DNA from 4 places in the Rhizobium leguminosarum genome. Region 4 is predicted to be linked to each of the others. Evidence: riboswitches for the same ligand, from Rfam matches in the RefSeq annotation. Region 4 holds a riboswitch; each other region holds the start of a gene.
What was found. Region 4 has a riboswitch for thiamine pyrophosphate ahead of BA011_RS18205 (YkoF family thiamine/hydroxymethylpyrimidine-binding protein). Riboswitches for the same ligand answer to the same signal wherever they lie in the genome.
Positions count from the first base shown of each region.

Region 1: another riboswitch for thiamine pyrophosphate. It lies ahead of thiC (phosphomethylpyrimidine synthase ThiC); the one in region 4 lies ahead of BA011_RS18205 (YkoF family thiamine/hydroxymethylpyrimidine-binding protein).
Region 2: another riboswitch for thiamine pyrophosphate. It lies ahead of thiM (hydroxyethylthiazole kinase); the one in region 4 lies ahead of BA011_RS18205 (YkoF family thiamine/hydroxymethylpyrimidine-binding protein).
Region 3: another riboswitch for thiamine pyrophosphate. It lies ahead of thiC (phosphomethylpyrimidine synthase ThiC); the one in region 4 lies ahead of BA011_RS18205 (YkoF family thiamine/hydroxymethylpyrimidine-binding protein).

Region 1 is NZ_CP016290.1:499,692-504,736, reverse strand. It holds gene BA011_RS36775 (thiamine phosphate synthase) at 1-242, opposite strand, end outside; gene BA011_RS36770 (thiazole synthase) at 239-1,012, opposite strand; gene thiS (sulfur carrier protein ThiS) at 1,016-1,213, opposite strand; gene thiO (glycine oxidase ThiO) at 1,210-2,181, opposite strand; gene thiC (phosphomethylpyrimidine synthase ThiC) at 2,183-4,000, opposite strand; TPP riboswitch at 4,093-4,204, opposite strand; gene BA011_RS36750 (hypothetical protein) at 4,427-5,045, opposite strand, start outside.
Region 2 is NZ_CP016289.1:614,522-619,566, reverse strand. It holds gene BA011_RS34455 (GNAT family N-acetyltransferase) at 1-339, opposite strand, end outside; gene thiD (bifunctional hydroxymethylpyrimidine kinase/phosphomethylpyrimidine kinase) at 558-1,367, opposite strand; partial or broken gene thiE (thiamine phosphate synthase) at 1,364-1,997, opposite strand; gene thiM (hydroxyethylthiazole kinase) at 1,994-2,797, opposite strand; TPP riboswitch at 2,841-2,936, opposite strand; partial or broken gene BA011_RS34435 (ABC transporter ATP-binding protein) at 3,120-4,807, opposite strand; partial or broken gene BA011_RS46010 (acetamidase/formamidase family protein) at 4,804-5,045, opposite strand, start outside.
Region 3 is NZ_CP016287.1:885,696-890,740, reverse strand. It holds gene BA011_RS28605 (ABC transporter permease) at 1-826, shown strand, start outside; gene BA011_RS44495 (hypothetical protein) at 829-1,482, shown strand; gene BA011_RS46590 (2Fe-2S iron-sulfur cluster-binding protein) at 1,454-1,942, shown strand; TPP riboswitch at 2,893-3,025, shown strand; gene thiC (phosphomethylpyrimidine synthase ThiC) at 3,125-4,948, shown strand; gene thiO (glycine oxidase ThiO) at 4,948-5,045, shown strand, end outside.
Region 4 is NZ_CP016286.1:3,714,627-3,719,671, forward strand. It holds gene BA011_RS18190 (SDR family NAD(P)-dependent oxidoreductase) at 1-420, opposite strand, end outside; gene soxR (redox-sensitive transcriptional activator SoxR) at 532-996, opposite strand; partial or broken gene BA011_RS18200 (NADPH-dependent FMN reductase) at 1,080-1,675, shown strand; TPP riboswitch at 1,920-2,033, shown strand; gene BA011_RS18205 (YkoF family thiamine/hydroxymethylpyrimidine-binding protein) at 2,024-2,656, shown strand; gene BA011_RS18210 (ABC transporter permease) at 2,746-3,552, shown strand; gene BA011_RS18215 (ABC transporter ATP-binding protein) at 3,549-4,355, shown strand; gene BA011_RS18220 (ABC transporter substrate-binding protein) at 4,424-5,045, shown strand, end outside.

The sequences.
Region 1 (5,045 bases), on a different replicon from region 4:
AGGTCCTCCTGGCCGAGATGGACGCAGTCGCAACCTTCCACGATCGCAAGCCGCCAGTGGTCGTTAACGATCAGTTGAGATTGATGTTTAGCGCAGACTGCTACTGCGCGACGGATCTCGGCGCGTAGTTCAGTCTCCGGACGATCCTTGATGCGCAACTGCACCAGCTTGACGCCAAGCGGTACCAGCCGGGCAATCCACTCGGCGCTGTCGACGATCAGGTAGAACGGATCGATCTTCATGTGAACACCGCCTTTCCGATCACCGGCGTGGAGGGGACGGCCATGTCGCGTGGCTCCATCAGACCGGCGTTAAAGGCTTGATTGCCGGCGGCGATTGCCGCGGCAAAGGCGGCTGCCATCGCTGCGGGATCGCCGGCGCCGGCAACGGCGGTGTTGAGCAGAACCGCATCGAAACCGAGCTCCATGACCGCAGTTGCGTGGGACGGCCGACCGATGCCGGCATCGACGATTAGCGACACGTCAGGGAAATGCGCCCGCATTGCTCTGAGCGCTGTCGGATTGAGCGGCCCGGCGGCACTGCCGATCGGTGCGCACCAAGGCATCAGCACCTTGCAGCCGGCCTCCAGCAGTCGTTCGGCCACGACCAGATCGTCGGTCGTGTACGGGAAGACTTCGAAACCTTCGCTGACGAGAATACGAGCCGCCTCGACGAGACCGAAGACATCCGGCTGTAGCGTATCATGGTTGCCGACGACCTCGAGCTTGATCCAGTCGGTGGCGAACAGCTCGCGCGCCATCCTTGCGGTCAGCACCGCTTCCGCGACGCTGTGGCAACCTGCAGTGTTGGGTAGGATACGGATGGCGAGCGCGCGGATCATCTCGAAGAAGGTGCCCCCACTGCGGCCGCCAGACATCTCACGACGAAGCGAGACGGTGACGATTTCCGTCGCCGATTGCCTGACAGCCTCGGAGAGGACGGCAGGAGAGGGGTATCGCGCTGTGCCGAGCAGCAGACGTGAGTTTATTTCGGCCCCATAAAGCGTCAGCATCCGTCAGCCTCCCTGCATCGGCGACAGGATTTCGATGCTGTCGTTGTCTTTGAGCGAGCGATCGAACCGGTCTTCGCGATGGACAAGCTCACCGTTGACGGCTGTCGCCAGCCAATTACCCTCGTATTCCATCAGGACTAAAAGCTCTGACAACGTCTCAGCCGCGACATCGTGTTCCTCGCCATTAACGATCAATTTCATGGGACATTCCTTCCCGTGGTATGTTGATTGAAGACAAGTTCAGCCGCCTCGGCCGCCATGGCTGGCGCGAGCAGAAAGCCGTGGCGGTGGAGGCCGTTGAGCGAGATCACCTTTCCCTGATGGCTTGCGCGCGGAAGATTGTCCGGAAAGGCTGGGCGGATTCCAACACCCGTTTCGATGATGGTTGCATCGGCAAAGGCCGGAGATAGCGTGTATGCGGCGTTGAGCAATTCCATCAGTGAACGGGCGACTATCGGCCCGTCGAAATCCGTCTCGATCATTGTCGCGCCGACCATGAACAGACCGTCTCCACGCGGGACGATGTAGACCGGGATACGCGGATGGAGCAAGCGGACCGGCCGGGAGAGGTTCACGTCGGAGCTTCTAAGGTAAAGCATTTCGCCGCGGACGCCGCGTAACTCCTCGGCCTTGCCGATCTGCGCTGCGCCCGTGCAATCGACGACCCTGTCGAAGCTCTCGCGCGGGCTCTCGCCCATGAAGGTGACCCCCTGAACCGTCAGCTTGGTGCGCAGCAGAGTCAAAACTCGCCGGGGATCGAGATGGGCTTCGCGGCGAAAGAACAGCCCGTGCCGGAACCGCCCGGCAAGAGAGGGTTCCAGCGCCGCGATCGCCGGCTCTTCCAGCCATTCATAACCCGTCGTGCGGCAGGCAAAGCGTCTCAGTTCACCAAGATCGCGGGCCGAGGCGACCACGAGCGTTCCGTTTCGTCGCACCTCTCCCGGCACCATTGCCTCCCATTTGTCGGCGGCGGTGAGACCCCGCATGAGTACCGCGTCATCAGCACTCTCCCGCTCGCACCAGGGCGCCAACATTCCGCCCGCGAGCCACGAAGCAGCACGCAGGAAACCGTCATATGGATCGAGCACAGTGACCTCGGCATCTCGAGCGCGCAGTTCATGCGCCACCGTCAGGCCGGCAACGCCGGCCCCTTTGACAAGCACACGCATCTCATTCGCCCGAATGTTGCAGGGTTTGAACTGGCATATAGAGGTCGCCGCCCTCGCGATAACGCGCTGCCATCGCATCCAGACCTTCCTTCTGTGCTTCGGCGCGGATATCGTGCGAGATGCGCATGGAGCAGAATTTTGGGCCGCACATGGAGCAGAAATGCGCCACCTTATGGGCTTCCTTCGGCAACGTCTCGTCGTGGAAGCTGCGGGCGGTTTCGGGGTCCAGCGAGAGGTTGAACTGATCCTCCCAGCGGAATTCGAAACGGGCACGCGAGAGCGCGTCGTCGCGCAGCTGTGCTGCCGGATGCCCCTTGGCGAGATCGGCGGCGTGGGCCGCGATCTTATAGGTGATAACGCCGGTCTTGACGTCGTTGCGATCCGGAAGACCGAGATGCTCCTTCGGCGTGACGTAGCAGAGCATCGCGGTGCCGAACCAGCCGATCATGGCAGCGCCGATCCCAGAGGTGATGTGATCGTAGCCCGGCGCGATATCAGTCGTCAGCGGCCCAAGCGTATAGAAAGGCGCCTCGCCGCAGACCTTCAGCTGCTTGTCCATGTTCTCCTTGATCTTGTGCATCGGCACATGGCCGGGGCCTTCGATCATCACCTGGCAGTCTTTCGCCCAGGCGATCTTGGTCAGCTCTCCCAGTGTTTCCAGTTCGGCGAACTGCGCCGCATCGTTTGCGTCAGCGATCGAGCCGGGGCGCAGGCCGTCACCGAGCGAGAAGGAGACGTCGTAGGCACGGCAGATGTCGCAGATCTCCTGGAAATGCTCGTAAAGGAAGCTTTCGCGATGATGATGGAGACACCACTTGGCCATGATCGAACCGCCGCGCGAGACGATGCCCGTCACACGGTTGACAGTGAGCGGGATGTAGTGAAGCCGCACGCCGGCATGGATGGTGAAATAGTCGACGCCCTGTTCGGCCTGTTCGATCAGCGTGTCACGATAGAGCTCCCAGGTCAGGTTCTCGGCAATGCCCTCGACCTTCTCCAGCGCCTGATACAGCGGCACGGTACCGATCGGCACGGGCGAGTTTCGGATGATCCATTCGCGGATGTTGTGGATGTTGCGGCCGGTGGAGAGATCCATGACCGTGTCAGCGCCCCAGCGGGCGGCCCAGACCATTTTTTCAACCTCTTCCGTCATCGACGAGGTGACGGCCGAGTTGCCGATATTGGCGTTGATCTTCACCAGGAAGTTCCGGCCGATGATCATCGGTTCTGCTTCCGGATGGTTGATGTTGGCGGGGATGATCGCCCGGCCTGCGGCCACTTCCTGGCGGACGAATTCCGCCGTCACATGGTCGGGAACGTGGGCGCCGAAGCTCTCGCCGTCGCGGACTATGGCGTCCGCCTGCGCCTTGCGGCCGAGGTTTTCGCGGATGGCGATGAACTCCATTTCCGGCGTGATGATACCGGCGCGCGCATAGGCGAACTGGGTGACGGCCTTGCCGTCCTTTGCGCGCAGCGGCTGGCGTAGCGTGGGGAATTCGGGCGTCAGCCTTTCGCCGCTTGCAAAGCCGTTGTCTTCGGGACGGACATGGCGGCCCTGATATGCCTCGACGTCGCCGCGGGCGAGAACCCAGTCGCGTCGCAGTGAGGGCAGCCCCTGTTCGATACGGATCTCGGCGCCGTCGATCGTATAGGGGCCGGAGGAGTCGTAGACGACAACGGGCGGCTCGCCCGATGTCGGATGCAGGCTGATTTCGCGCATCGGCACGCAAATGTCGGGATGGATGTCCCCGCGAATGTAGATCTTCCTGGATGCCGGCAAGGGGCCGGTGGTGACGGTTGGGGTGGCGGCGATACTCATGGTTTGAGGCTCCAAGTTTTCGATTGGAGACCCAGTCCTCAGCCGGAATGATGAAAAGACGCCGGCATGGATTCCACACGTGAATCCACTGCCTTCGAGCGCTTGCACCGTCCCTACGCCAGTATGAACTGGATCAGGTTCAACGGGTCACTGCGCGCGATAGCAGTATCTCAGCCCCTTGCCGGGACCCCCCTGGTGAATGCAAAAAAGGGTAGAGGCTTGCCGAGGGGACTGTCAAGCGACAATCTGCCATGGCTTGGGATCCGGGTTACACTTAGGCTATCGTGCGTGGTCGCCGCGCTCAACGAATCCACAAGGGCAATCGCCCGACCGACACGCATCCGCAAGACAGACGCCTTTGTCGCATGCAGTGGCTGTCGATTTTTATTCCGAGCAGTTTAGCAAGTGTACCGAAATACCGAAGCGCTATTGAGAAAGCAGGTGCGGAACTGGAAAGTCTAATACTTTGTCCGTGTAGCTTTCGACCAAGGCGCTAAACGGCGTGCCGTCTCGAAGTTTCAGTACGGCACGATGTTCGAGCAGGAACGGCGGCAGGCTAAGGGAACTTGTTTCATGCGCTGTTAAGCCGTCCATATCCCAGCCTTCGGATAGAGGGGACCAGAGCAACGTGGCAGACAGGTTTGTGCGAGTGAAATTAAGAGCCTGAACGGCTCTGCCAAACGCGATATCGCTGGTATTCAACGCCTGATTCATTTCTGCAGTTAATTTTGCAGGTACATACCAGTTGTCGGCCTCGGACAAGACGCGGTCGCCGCAGACCAGGCGGACGCGGCGATAAGCGATCAGCTCACCGGGGCCGACGGTCAGAAGTTCACGGATGTGCTCATCGGCTGGTTTGCCTTGCCCGCCCACACGCTGAGCTACGATCTTGGAACCTTCAGGTGCGAGCTTGTGCGCGGCGCACCAGCGGTCAAGCGTCAACGTAGCGCTGGCGTTACTCAGGAGATTGGCATTCAAGGTCTGGAGGACAGCAAGCGCTTCCACTCGAGATGCCGGCGTGTTCAGCCACTGAGACCCTAGAGAC
Region 2 (5,045 bases), on a different replicon from region 4:
GGCCTGAAGGCAGGCGGAAAAGAGGGCGAGCCCGATGCCCTTGCCGCGTGCGTCGGGGTCGACGGCGGTCGGGCCGAAGAAGCCGCGCGCCGTCGTGTCATAGCAGGCAAAGCCCAGGAGCTTGCCGCTTTCGACTGATATCAGGCAGGCAACGGGCTGGCGGGAGAAGGCGACCGCGACTTCGCTCGCCCAGTTCTCGCTGAACCGTTCGCGAACCCAGCTGACGACGAGATGCAGTTCCGGGGGGAGGGCCGGACGGATGGAGACGCCGACATCGTCGGCTTTGCGTTTCAGGTCGGCAAGCTCAGTGGAATATAGGCTCACAAGCAGGTCTGGCACCTGTCACTCCTCCAGTTATTCCGTTATTGCGGAACATATCCCCTTTTAGTGTCATAGACTTGGCCATCTGGCCGGGCTTGTCAACAAGGTTTTTCAAACGGCCAAAGGCGCGAGCCGCCGCTGTCCCCAGGGTTTCAACGCAAAGTAGGTGCCGAACGCAAAAACGGCCCGGGAAGGCCGGGCCGTTTCGGTTGGCGGAATATTGGTGGAACGGACGCCTATTCGGCGTCTTTCCAGAGCGCATGAAAATGCTGCACCGGGCCGTGGCCGGAGCCGACGGTGAGGTGTCCGGCAGCCGCGACCGCGCCGGCGAGATAATCCTTGGCGATGGCGACGGCCTCCCGCGCTGAGGCGCCCTTGGCGAGCTCGGCTGCCAGCGCGCTGGAGAGCGTGCAGCCGGTGCCGTGGGTGTTCTTGGTCGGCACGCGCCTGGCTTCGAACCAGTGCAGGCCGGCGGCCGTGGCAAGCACGTCAGGGCTCTCGTCGCTGTCGAGATGGCCGCCCTTGACCAGCACCGCGGCCGGGCCAAGCGCCCGCAGGCGCTCGGCCTGTTCAGCCATCTCAGCACGGTTTGTCGCCACCGGCTGGTGCAACAGGGCGGCGGCTTCCGGCAGGTTCGGGGTCAGCAGTGTCGCGAGCGGCAGCAGCCGGCGGGTCAGCACGTCGACCGCTTCAGGCGCGAGCAGGGCCGCTCCACCCTTGGCGATCATGACAGGGTCGATGACGATCGGCATGTCGCGGTGGTCAGCCAGCGCACCGGCAACGGCGTCGGCGATGCCGGCATTGGCGATCATGCCGATCTTGACGGCGTCGACGCGGACATCGGCAAAGACGGCATTGATCTGGTCTGCGACGAATTGCGGCGGCACCAGATGCACGCCGCTGACACCTTGTGTGTTCTGCGCCGTCAGCGCGGTCAGCACCGCCATGCCGTAGACGCCGCGGGCGGAAAAGGCCTTGAGATCGGCCTGGATGCCGGCGCCGCCGGAGGGATCGGAACCGGCGATCGAGAGAACGTTGCGGATCATGCGCGGGCCTTTCGGATTTCTGCGGCGATGCGGCGCGTGGCCGCTTCCGGGTCGGGCGTGCCGCAGATGGCGGAAACGACGGCAAGCCCCTTGGCGCCGGCGGCGAACACTTGGGCGACATGATCCGCCTTGAGCCCGCCGATCGCGACCGATGGCACCGGCGAAGCCTTTACCAGCCTTGCAAGGCCGTCAAAGCCGATCGGCTGCTTGTGGTCGGCCTTGGTCGGTGTCGCAAACACCGGCCCGACGCCGGTGTAATCGATGAGATCAGGATCGACCGCGTTAGCAAGCGCCTCGCTCTCGACCGACAGGCCAAGGATCATCTCGGCACCGACCATCGCCCGCGCTTTGCGCGCATCCATGTCCTCCTGGCCGATATGCAGGCCGTCGGCGCCGATGGCGATTGCCCTCGACGTCATCGTTGACGATGAGCAGGGCGCCGGTCCCATTCAGCGCCTGTTTCAAGGCGCGGCCGGTCTCGATCATCCTGATGGTGCCGGCATGTTTGTCGCGCAGCTGCACCATGGTCGCGCCGCCGGCAACGGCAAGGCGCGCGGTTTCGACCATGCCGATCCCGGCGCAGAGATCGGGATCGAGGACGAGATAGAGCGAAAGATCGAAAGTCTTCATGCGGCTGATATCCTTGCCCTGGCGTCAAGCGTTTCGGCGTCGAGCGCGGCCAGCGCATCGAGGAAGCGCCAGGAGAAGGATCCCGGGCCGGCCGCACCAAGGGCTGCCTCCTCGCCGGCGATGGCGAAGGTTGAAAGTGCTGCGACCGTCGCGCCGAAGATATCCTCAGGCGCCGTCGCGGCAAAGGCGCCGACCAGGCAGGTGAGCGAGCAGCCGAGTGCTGTGACCTCAGGCATCAAGGCCGATCCGCCTTCGATGCGCACGGCCCGCTCGCCGTCGGTAACGAAATCCACGGCACCGGTAACGGCGACCACCGCCTGCTGCCGCTCAGCCAGCCATCGCGCCGAACCTTCCGCCTGCTCGACCGGATCGCGGCTGTCGACCCCCTGGCCGCGGCTTTCTCCGCCGGCTAGCGCGATGATCTCGGACGCGTTGCCACGAATGATGGTCGGGCGCAGGGCGAGCAGTTCGGCAACCGCATTGCGGCGGAAGGCCGTCGCATAATGGGCGACCGGATCGAGCACCCAGGGTTTGCCGGCTGATGTCGCCGCCTTCGCAGCCGCCTGCATGCCGTCGATCCATTGCGTCGACAGCGTGCCGATATTGATTGTCAGCGCGCTGGCGATCCCGGCGAATTCGCCGGCTTCTTCCGCGGCATGCACCATGGCGGGCGAGGCGCCGGCGGCGAGCAGAACATTGGCGGCGATATTCATGGCGACGTAATTGGTGATGCACTGAACGAGCGGCGGCTTTTCGCGCATCGCCTTCAGCATAGCTCCTGGTGTGGTCCTGGTCTGCATGTGGCCCCTTTTCAGGCGGGGCAGGCGCGGGGCGGCCCGTATGGCGATGCCCCGAGCGACTCCTCCGCCGGCATTATCCGGTTCAGGTTCGAAGGGTGCTTCTCAGCCCGTCTGTCGACGAACGCCCCTGTCTCTCATCGGGTTTCTTTTCGCAGAGAACAGCGCGCCTGTCACCCCGAAAATGACAACTCCACGACCAACGCCGCCGCGTCTCTTTACGAAAGGCGGTCAGCCGACGAGATGCAGGCGGATTGGCTGTTGCAGCACGAGCTTCGACAGCAAGGCGCTCCTCGTCGATATTCTAGTAAGTCTCAACCTTCAGTCACGCATGCGCTTCCCTGCCGCGATAGACCTCCGGATCAGGGATCGGAACCGCTGCGATCAGCGCGCGGGTGTAGTCATCTCGTGGGTTCTCGAAGATATCCCGCCGTGTGCCGGTTTCGATGATGCGGCCGGCGCGCATGACGGCGACGTTGTGCGACATGCGCTCGACCACCGCCATGTCGTGGGAGATGAAGAGATAGGCGAGCCCCATGGTTTCCTGCAGTTCGAGCAGGAGGTCGAGCACCCGGGCGCGGACGGAGACGTCAAGCGCTGCGACGCTTTCGTCGGCGACGATCAGCTTTGGCTCAAGCGCCAGCGCCCGGGCGATGCAGATGCGTTGGCGCTGGCCGCCTGAAAACTCGTGTGGATAGCGCGTCGCCGCATCAGGCGTCAGGCCGACCCGGCGCAGCAGTTCGGCGACGCGGTCCTGCCGTTCGCTGTGGTTGCCGATACTGTGGATGACCATCGGTTCGCCGATCGCCTTGCCGACGGCCATGCGCGGGTCGAGCGAGGCATAGGGATCCTGGAAGATCATCTGCGCCGAGCGGCGCACGGGGCGCATTTCGCGCTGGCTGAGGCCGGCAATGTTGCGGCCGTCGATCAGGACGTTGCCCTTGAAGGGGATGAGACCGAGCACGGCCTTGCCCGTCGTCGATTTGCCGGAGCCGCTTTCGCCGACGAGGCCGAGCGTTTCACCCGGCAGGATATCCAAGGAAACGCCGTCCACGGCTGCAACCGGCGGCTTGCCCTTGAAAATCCGGCTTGCGGCGTTGCCGTAGGTAACGATGAGGTCGCGCACGTCCAGCACCGGCGTTCGGTCGGGGCGGAGCGTTTCGACGGCGCGCTGCGTGATGCGCGGCGGGCGATCGGTGCCGGTAAGCGCGCCGAGCCGCGGAACGGCGGCGAGTAGCTGTTGCGTATAGGGCTCTCGCGGCCGCTGGAAGACGGCGAGTGCCGGTCCGGTCTCGACGATTCTGCCATTCTGCATGATGACGACGCGGTCGGCCATTTCGGCGACGACGCCCATATCGTGGGTGATGAGGATGATCGAGGCGCCGAATTCGCGCTTCAACTCACGCATCAGCTTGAGGATCTGCGCCTGCACGGTGACGTCGAGTGCGGTCGTCGGTTCATCGGCGATCAGCACCTTCGGCCGGCAGGAGAGCGCCATGGCGATCATCACCGCTGGCGCATGCCGCCGGAAAGCTCGTGCGGATATTGCTTCAGCCGCCGGGCCGGCTCGGTGATCTGCACGGCATCGAGCATCTTCAGCGCCACCGCCTCGGCATTGTCGCTGCCCTGATGCGCGCGGATTGCCTCGGTCAGTTGGTTGCCGACCGACATGACCGGGTTCAGCGATGTCATCGGCTCCTGGAACACCATGGCGATATCGCCGCCGCGCACGCTGCGCATCGCCCGGTCGGAAAGCTTGAGCAAGTCGCGCTCGCCAAGCAGCACGCTGCCGGAGGCGACCCGCAGCGAGGCTTTCGGCAAGAGCCCCATGATCGACAGCGAGGTGACCGACTTGCCGGAGCCGGATTCGCCGGCGATACAGAGCGTTTCGCCGCTTGCAAGCTCGAAGCTGACATCCTGGAGCACCGGCTTGCGGCCTTCGGGTGTGCGGGCATCGACGCTCAGATTGCGAAGGCTGAGCACCGGTGCTGCGGCGGGCATGGCTTCGTTCACGCGAACACGATCCTCGGGAAGTAGAAGGAAACCACCCAGTTCGGCTGGTCGACGATCTCGCTGATCCGGAGATCGCCGCAGACCGAGCAGAGCAGATAGGCATCGACGGCGCTCATGCCGTGTTCGGCGCCGAGAAGATCGATCATGCGCATGACGCTTTCGCGCGCCCCGGTCATCAGGTCAGGGCCGATGCCTGTCGTGACCTCGTAGCCGGCGCCGTCGAGATGGCGGGTTACCG
Region 3 (5,045 bases), on a different replicon from region 4:
TTATGCCGCCTCGCGCGATTTGCTGCTCTCGCTTGGAAAATCTGCGGACGCGCTTGCGCCACCGTCGTTTAAGCCGTTGGCGCTATTGGGCGGCTTCATCGAATATCTGGAGATCATCGGTGCCATCCTCGGCATCGTCCTGGGGCATCGCGCCGCGGCTTCCGAGCGTGGTCGCAATACGATCGGTCTCCTCCTGACCCGTCCGCTGTCGTTCCGGCTTCTGCTCGCCGGAAAAATGCTCGGAAACCTTGCAGCACTGGTCATGATCCTGGCCATCGTGTTCATCATCGGTGCGGCCGGAATAACCCTGATCGGCGGGGTCGGGCTGACTGCTGCCGACACGGCCAGAATTCTGGTCACCTTTGCCGCCGCCGCCCTGTACGTCGGATCGTTCTTCCTGCTCGGCTTGATTCTGGCGCTCCACATGCGCCGGCCGGCGCACGCCATCATGGCCGCCTTCGCCATCTGGCTTCCCCTAGTTCTGATCGCGCCGCAGATCGGCGATACGCTCGATCCCGACAACCAGGTTGGCGCCGGCGTGTTTCGTACACTCGGCATCGCCAAGCCGCGGGAAAAACAGATCATGACGTCCTTTGCGACCTATGAAACGGTCCGTGACGGCATTGAACAGCTGTCTCCCGCCAAACATCTTGAACGCTGGAGCTTCGCAGCTCTTGGCATCAAGGAAATCTACTACGGTCAACCACTCGTCACCGTCATGCGGGATCGCTGGAGCGACGCCGCTTGGCTGATCGGCCTATTCACAGCCCTTCTCGCCGCCCTGTTTATGCTTCCGCCCAACTTCGCAAACCTCAAAAAGGACTGACCATGACCCACGTCAAACAGACGAATTTTCTCGTATCGAGCTTCTTTCTCCTGGGTCTGACAGCCTCCGCTGCACCTGCGGTCTCGGCCCCTCTCGATACCGACAATGACGGCATCCCCGATATCGCCGAGACACTGCTGGCGACCGATCCCCTGATCGCGGATACGGACGGCGACGGCCAGAACGACAAGGCCGACGCCAGACCGACGGAGCTCGATAACCCGATTGTCCAGACCGGGACGCCGGCGACGATCCGCGTTCTCTCCGTCAAGGTTGAGGACAACTTCGATCCGGTCACGAAGAAGGACGTTTCCGATCATCTGGAAATTGCCATCTCGAACGTCGGCACGGCCGATCTCAAGGGATTGAAAATGTATCTGACGCTGACCGACGATACGAACGCCAAGACCGAAAGCATCTATCGCGACCTGTCAGGTTTCACGATGGCTGCGGGAAAAACCACCGGGCTGCATTTCGATCTCAAAGGTGTCGCCGACTGGGCGGCCGCGCAGACGCATTACCGCGCTAATGAAAACTCCATGCTGTACACGACGCCTTCACCGAAGACACTCCAGTTGCAGATCGCGGCCAACGGCGAAGCGCCCGTCTCGATCACGGTCAAGAAGGATGCAGGCGGAGCCGAACTCGCGGATTGATGAACGACCTGGTTTGTTCCCTCTCTTGACGTTCAAGCGCTGGCGGCCGGACCGGCCTCGTCGGTTCGGCCAGATTCGTTGGCTGGCAAAGATGTTCGCACGCCATGCCCATTGGATAATCGAACTCGGGCCAGTGCCCAAAATCGTGAAAGTCGGTTTCTTGGACTGTGATTTGTCCATCGCTACTGATAGTAGCAGAACGCTTCTTGAAATAATCTGCGGAGCTGGACTTTCTATAGGATCGAGCTGCCAAGCGGGACCGTGCAGGGCCTGTAAATGCAGAGTTGTTGAGGGCCAATGGCGAATCCTTCCCAACAACGCAGATGAAGCGATGGCGGTATTAACGGACGAGGAAAAAAGCTCTGGAGTTGTCCTTGTTGCTTTCATCTTCGACCGGCCTATTCTCACGCCGCCAGCCCGGTATGCGGCGCTCGACCAATCGCAGAAATCGGTGTTGTGAGCCCCCGCGACAAACTGCGCCGAATGACGCTCCACTACGATCACCGAGATCGACGCGCGTCAAACTACTGGCTAGCAAAGCGTCATCGCGATATCGTTTACACTGGTATGACGCCTCGACTAGACGGTGCGCTAGCGCGAACAGGCACCGTCAGATGCGATGACGACCTTAAATGATTAGGGGGCCGTCGAACTTGCGGCTTCGAATACCCTCAGAGCAGCCGGTAGTTTGTTGACGCCAGGAGAGCGAATATCAGAAGTAATCACAATGACGGTGTTCGTCGCAGCGTCCCAAGATTTTCGGGATCACTCTCGAGTGGCTGACTTCGCATCGGACCTCATCATGCTGAAACTTGGGGGAGAGGCTGTGGGAGCGAGGGCAGCAGTGGGTGTTAGCTGTTACCTAGTGGGTCAATAGTTGAAATTCAGTTGACTGCCGTAGTGCGGCAAAGCTGAACCGACCGATTTGTTTACTGCAGTTCCATAAATAAGGGTTACGCAGCACCGACGACATTATGGGTGCGGTTCGCATGAGCGGCCGCATTCTCAGTTCCTGCAATGGCATCGAGAGAACTGCTTCAAGCACTGAAAGCGACGACTGCGGCAAGTTGATCGGATTCATCCTTATCGGTCCAGCCGGTTGATGTCCTGGCGGAGCATGGCTGCGAATTTCTTCAGCCCATTTTGGTGAAGCGCGTTTATGAACCAACCGTCGGCGTTGTCTTGCGCAGATTAAGCCGCGCAAGTCTGGCACTCGAAAGAAGCGCCTCGGGAAACGCAATATGAAGGTCAGCCAGGAAATCATCTGGCTTCTTGCTCGTTATGCCGTAAGGACGCGCGTCTCGTCTCGGGAAATCCTTGGAGTGGCGACAAACAAGTTGCAAACGGTCGGGATATGGGTCCCGGTACCCTAAGGACTTGACGGAGCGCCATTGCTCACAATAGCTTAGCCCTATTCACCAGGGGGGTCCCGCCAAGGGGCTGAGATACTGCTGGTCGGATCGGCTTCGGCCGGCCGAGGCGCAGTGACCCGTTGAACCTGATCCAGTTCATACTGGCGTAGGGACGGTGCGAGCGCTGCGGCGGCGAGGGCGGGACTCCGTTCTTCGGATTCCGACGTGTTCTTCCATCATTCCAACTCTGGAACTGGGTCTCCAAACGTCAAACCTTGGAGCCTCGAACCATGAATATCGCAACCACCAAGCTCACCCCGGTCGTCACTACCGGCCCGCTTCCCGCCTCCACGAAAGTCCTGAAAGCTGGAACGATCCACCCGGACATCCGCGTGCCGATCCGTCAGATCGCATTGCATCCGACCTCCGGCGAACCGCCGGTCACCGTCTACGATTCCTCCGGTCCCTATACGGTAGAAGGCGCCGCGATCAGTATCGATGCCGGCCTGCCGCGCCTGCGCGAAAGCTGGATTGTCGCCCGCAGCGATGTCGAGGCCTATGAGGGCCGCATCGTCAGGCCGGAGGACAACGGCTTCGTGTCCGGCAGCCACCTGACGCCGGAATTCCCGATCCGCAACCAACCTTTCAAGGCAAAGGCGGGCAGGGCCGTCACCCAGCTCGCCTATGCGCGGGCCGGCATCATCACGCCGGAGATGGAATTCGTCGCCATCCGCGAGAACCTCGGCCGGCAGGCGGCCAGGGAACCGCTCGTTCGCGACGGCGAAAGTTTTGGCGCCCAAGTGCCGGATTTCGTGACGCCGGATTTCGTTCGCCGCGAAGTCGCGGAAGGTCGGGCAATCATTCCCGCCAACATCAACCACCCCGAATCCGAACCGATGATCATCGGCCGGAATTTCCTGGTGAAGATCAATGCCAATATCGGCAATTCGGCCGTCACTTCGTCGATGGCGGAGGAGGTCGAGAAGATGGTCTGGGCGATCCGCTGGGGCGCCGATACGGTCATGGACCTGTCGACCGGCCGCAACATTCACAATATCCGCGACTGGATCATCCGCAATTCGCCCGTGCCGATCGGCACCGTGCCGCTCTACCAGGCGCTCGAAAAGGTGAACGGCATTGCCGAGGACCTGACCTGGGAGGTCTATCGCGACACGCTGATCGAGCAGGCCGAGCAGGGTGTCGACTACTTCACCATCCATGCCGGCGTGCGGCTCGCCTATATCCCGCTCACCGTCAACCGCGTCACCGGCATCGTTTCCCGCGGCGGCTCGATCATGGCCAAGTGGTGTCTGCACCACCACAAGGAGAGTTTTCTCTACGAGCACTTTGAGGAAATTTGCGACATCGCCCAGGCCTATGACGTGTCGTTCTCGCTCGGCGACGGTCTTCGCCCCGGTTCGATCGCCGACGCCAACGATGCGGCTCAGTTCGCGGAACTGGAGACCCTCGGGGAGCTGACGAAGATCGCCTGGGCGAAGGATTGCCAGGTGATGATCGAGGGTCCCGGCCACGTGCCCATGCACAAGATCAAGGCCAACATGGACAAGCAGGTCGCGGTCTGCGGCGAGGCTCCGTTCTATACGCTCGGGCCGCTGACCACCGATATCGCGCCGGGCTACGACCACATAACGTCGGGCATCGGGGCTGCGATGATCGGCTGGTTCGGCACCGCCATGCTCTGCTACGTGACGCCTAAGGAACATCTCGGCCTGCCGGATCGCAACGACGTCAAGGTGGGCGTCATCACCTACAAGATCGCCGCACATGCGGCCGATCTCGCCAAAGGCCATCCGGCGGCCCAGGTGCGTGACGACGCGCTGTCGCGCGCTCGTTTCGAGTTCCGCTGGGAGGACCAGTTCAACCTCTCGCTCGATCCGGAAACGGCGCGTTCGATGCATGACGAGACACTGCCCAAGGAGGCGCACAAGGTGGCGCATTTCTGCTCCATGTGCGGCCCGAAATTCTGCTCGATGCGGATTTCTCACGATATCCGCGCCGAAGCGCAGAAAGAGGGTCTGCAAGCCATGGCCGCCAAATATCGCGATGGCGGCGATCTTTACATGCCGGTCGAAAACGCTCCGAGTAATACATAGTGTCTACGTTTCTCGTCAAAGGGGCTGGCGTTGCCGGCCTCGCCGCGGCCTATGAACTCGCCAAGCGGGGCTTTTCGGTTGAGGTGATCGAGGAGGC
Region 4 (5,045 bases):
AGCACCACTAGCGGCCTTCAATGCCGGCAGCAGCGCCCGCGTCAGCGCCACCACCGATGTCTGGTTAAGCCGCACGACCGCCTCATATTCTGCATCGGTGAGCGTGGTGGCGGGAAAACGACCAAGCATGGTGCCGGCATTGTTGACGAGCACATCGACCTTATCGAAGAAGGCGAGAACATCCTCGGCGAATTGCGCTGCCCCACCGACTGCAGAGAAATCGGCATTAAGCAGCAGCGCCCGTCTTTCGGATTCAGCCGTCAGCAGGAAATCCGGCAGGTCACGTCCCGGCTTGCGCCCGGTATGGACGATCACCTTCGCGCCGCAGTCCAGGAACTGCCGGGCCACTTCAAGGCCGATGCCGCGTCCGGCGCCGGTCACCACGACATTGCGATTTTCGAACAGTCTGGGATGGAACACGAAGCCGTCCTCCTCGCGGACAGTGCCGCCGGTTGTGTCATTCGCCCTTAACATATGAGCGCGCCGACTGAAAGAAAGGCGCGTATCGATCTTTCCTGGGGAGGACCGGGGTTAGTTTTCGGTCTCCAGAAGCCGCGCGCCCGGCCCTTCCTTGCCGAGCCGGTCGCAGGGATTGCGCAACGGACAGCTTTCGATCGACAGGCAGCCGCAGCCGATGCAGCCGGTCAGACGGTCGCGCAGCAGGCTAAGCCGCCTGATTCGCGCGTCGAGATCATCCTTCCACAGCGCCGACAGCGTCTGCCAGTCGGCGACGGTCGGCGTGCGTCCTTGCGGCAGGGACTCGAACGCTGCCTGGATTTCCGAAAGCGGAATGCCGACACGCTGCGCCACCTTGATGATGCCGAGCCGACGAAGCACATCGCGCCCATAGCGCCGCTGATTGCCGCGGGAGCGGATGCTCGAGATCAGCCCCTTGGTCTCGTAAAAATGCAGCGCCGAGACGGCGAGGCCGCTGCGCTCCGCCACTTCGCCGACCGTCAGGAGCTTGCCGAGCGGCGCTGCCGGGATTGTATCCATCGCCTCTTGACCTCAAGATTAGTTGAGGTTTTATAACCCTTGCTCCTGCAATCGTAAAGTCCAATCGCAATAAGGAGCGACGCATGCAAACACCCACCAGGCTGGCTGTCATCTATGGAAGTACGAGAGAGGGCCGCATCTGCGACCGGGTGGTCAAATGGCTGACGCAGGAACTCGTCCGCTTCCCGCAATTTGATATCGATATCATCGATCCATTGGATTTCGCGCTGCCGGCCAACCGTGACATGGCGCACCCCGAAATCGCCAGGCTCGCCAGCCGGCTTGGCATGGCCGACGCCTTCATCACCGTCACGCCGGAATACAATCACAGCTTCACCGCCTCGTTGAAGTCGATCATCGATTTCTTCTTCGAGCCCTGGCAGGGCAAGCCGGTCGCCTTTGTTTCCTATGGCGGCATATCCGGCGGCCTGCGCGCCGTCGAACAGCTGCGGCTGGTCTTTGCCGAACTCCACGCCGTCACCATCCGCGATTCGGTGAGCTTTGCCGCACCTTGGAACCGCTTCGATCCAGACGGACGACTCGATAATCCCGCCGATACAATGCGGTTGCTCGATCGGATGATGGCGAGGCGGAATGGTGGACGCAGGCGCTCGTCACCGCCCGCAGCAATCGTCCCTATGCCGAAATAGAGCGCTGCGCGTCTTTTCAGATGCGCTAAGGACGCTCTATCGCTTTGAATCTGCGCATAGTCCTTTCCGAAAATCGATTCCGATTTTCGGGGTTATGCGCTAGCCGCCTGAGCCAGATGGCTCCGGTTCCGTTCCCGGCAGGTACGGAACCATTGGGCACACCCGGGCAAATCCTCCGCCCGGGTGTTTTCCATCACGTTCTGCTCATTCCGACCGCACGGACGGGTTCGCAATTTTGCGGTTGCGGGGAGAAAACCCCGGTGATAGTTTCCGCGCAAATAACAGGGGAGCTCCGTATTGCCGGGGCTGAGATGTGAGGCGCAAGCCTCTGGACCCTTCAAAGCTGATCTGGGTAATGCCAGCGGAGCGAGGTTCAGATGTTCTCAGGCGCACAAGTGTCACTCTATCCGATGTCCGACAATTTCGTCGGCATCATTCTCGATGTCGTCAAGGCGCTGGATCCCTATCGCGACCGGCTGCGTATCGAGACCGATGACATCTCCACACTGCTGGTCGGCCCGCCTGACATTCTCTTCGCCGCCATGCATGATCTTTTCGTCGCCGCAGCAAAGACCGGCGAGCATTGCGTGCTGTCCGCTGCCGTTTCACGCGGCTGCCCCGGCGAGCCCGACGACGCCATCTGCGGCATCAACCCCTCCCTCGGCCAGGCGGAGCCGCTTGCCGAGCGCATAACAGCCGCACTTGCCGCCGTTGACATCACCACCGAGACCGGACAGCCGACCGCCGCGCAATTCTCGCTCTACGTCATGGGAACCGGTACCCATATGGACGAGATCTACGGCTGCATCGACTTCCTGAAGCGCTCCGGCACCTTCGACCGCGCCAAGAATTTCTGCAGCAGGCTCTCTGGCGACGCCGGTGCCGTCTTTGCTACCATTCGTGAGGCCTTCCTTCGCTTCGGCGACCCCGAGGGACATGTGACCCTCGACATCACGGTGTCCGCCAATACAGCGCCGCGCGTCTTTTCAGACGCGCAAAGGACGCTGTAACACTTTAAATTGCTGCATAATTTATCCTTAAATCGATTCCGATTTAAGGGATTATGCAGTGCCCGACGAAAGCTTGAAATCGAACGCTGATGATACCGTCAAACCCATCGGAATCGCGCCTTGCCGCGCTCCGCACCGCTCTCTACCGGGGCATACCCGCCTTGCTCGCCGGCTGCGCCTTTTTGGCGGCATGGGAGCTCTATGTCGATCTCTCCGGCATCAAACCGTCCATCCTGCCGGCGCCTTCGCGCATCGTCATCCAGGGCTGGCTGAACCGCGAGGGACTGATTGCCAATACCTGGCCCACGCTCGGCGCGACACTCGGAGGTTTCGCCCTGTCGCTGGCCTTCGCCTTTGCCGCCTCGATCCTCATGGATTTCGTGCCCTTCATGCGCCGGGCATTGCTGCCGATCTTCATCGCCAGCCAGACCCTGCCGCTGGTGGCGATCGCTCCCCTCGTCGTCCTCTGGTTCGGCTTCGGCCTGTTGCCGAAGATCCTGCTGGTGGCGCTCGTCACCTTCTTCCCGCTGCTCGTCGCCCTGCTGCAGGGCTATGAATCGACCGACCGCGACATCGCCGAATTGCTGAATTCGATGAAGGCGAGCCGCTGGCGCATTTTCCGTCTGGCACGGCTTCCCTCCTCGCTGCCCTATTTCTTCGCCGGCCTGCGGATCTCGATCACCTATGCTGTCGTCGGCGCGATCTTTGCCGAATATGCCGGCGCCGCCCGCGGTCTCGGCATCTATATCCTCAACGCCAAGAACAACTTCCGCCCCGATCTCGTACTCGCCGCCGTCGTCGTCAGCGCCGTGCTGACGCTCTGCCTCTTCGGGCTGACGCTGATGATCCAGCGCCTCGTCATGCCCTGGCAACAATCCGGGGAGCAGCGCCGATGAGCGATGCAATGATTGAGCTGCGCAACATCTCGAAGTCCTTCGACGGCATGAAGGTGCTGGGCGACATCTCGCTCGCTGTCGCAGACGGCGAGTTCGTTTCGATCGTCGGCCCATCCGGCTCCGGAAAATCGACGGTACTGAGATTGCTGACACAGGCGCTTCGGCCCGATTCCGGCACCATGCTTTTCAACGGCGCGCCGCTGGAACAGGCGCCACATTCCTTCGCCTTCATGCCGCAGCGCGATGCGCTGATGCCCTGGCGCCGGATCATCGACAATGCCGCACTCGGTCTCGAGGTGCGCGGCATGAGCCGCCGCGCGGCCCGCGCCGCCGTCGCGCCTTTGTTCGAGCGCTTCGGCCTCGCAGGCTTCGAGCATCACTATCCCTCCGAACTGTCAGGCGGCATGCGCCAGCGCGCCGCGCTGCTGCGCACCGTCGTCCAGACCCAGGACATGCTGCTGCTCGACGAGCCTTTCGGCGCGCTGGACGCGCTGACGCGCACGCAGATCCAGGAATGGCTGCAGGGCATGTGGACGGAACACCGCTGGACGGCGCTACTGATCACCCATGATGTTCGCGAGGCCGTGTTCCTCTCCGACCGGATCTACGTGCTTTCGGCCCGTCCGGCGCGTATTATCCGCGAATTCCGCGTTCCCCTGCCCCGTCCGAGAAGCATTGCCGATCTAGGCTCGCCGGCGGCCCAGGCGATCGAAACCGAAATCCTGCAAACCCTGCTTCATCCGCAAGAACAGGATGATTTTAGGCCGGTCGGCCTAAAATCTGAATCCTGTTCTAAGAGTTAGAGCATGATGTCGTCCGAAAACCACTCACACTTTTCGGCATCCTGCTCTAGAGACCTGAGGAGGTCACCATGCTGCTTCTCACCCGTCGCCAGACGATCTTCGCCGCCATCGCGGCAAGCCTCGCCGGCCACCCCGCCTTCGCCCAATCGGCGCCCGCAAAGGTTCGCATCGCGCTCGACTGGACGCCCAACACCAACCATATCGGCATCTATGTCGCCAAGGCGAAGGGCTTTTATGCCGATGCCGGGCTCGATGTCGAGATTCTTCCCTTCACCGATACCAGCGCCGGAACGCTGGTGTCGAACGGCGTTGCCGATTTCGGCATCAGCAGCGAGATCGAGACCCTGACGCAGCGCGCTGGCGGCGGTGACGTGAAGATGGTCTACGGCGTCGTCCAGACGGAAACCGCACGCCTGATCTTCAAGGGCGGACGCGACGACATCAAGAGCCCGAAAGACCTCGACGGCAAGACCTATGGCGGCTTTGGCGGCACCTGGGAGAGCGCGCTGATCTCCGCGATGATCCGCAATGACGGCGGCAAAGGCGACGTCAAGACCGTCACCCTCGGCACCTCCGCTTACGAGGCGCTGGACAATGGCTCGATCGATTTCACGCTGGAGATCTACACCTGGGAAGGCATCGCTGCCGAACTGGAAAACCGGAAGATCGGCCGCTTCCACTATTCCGATT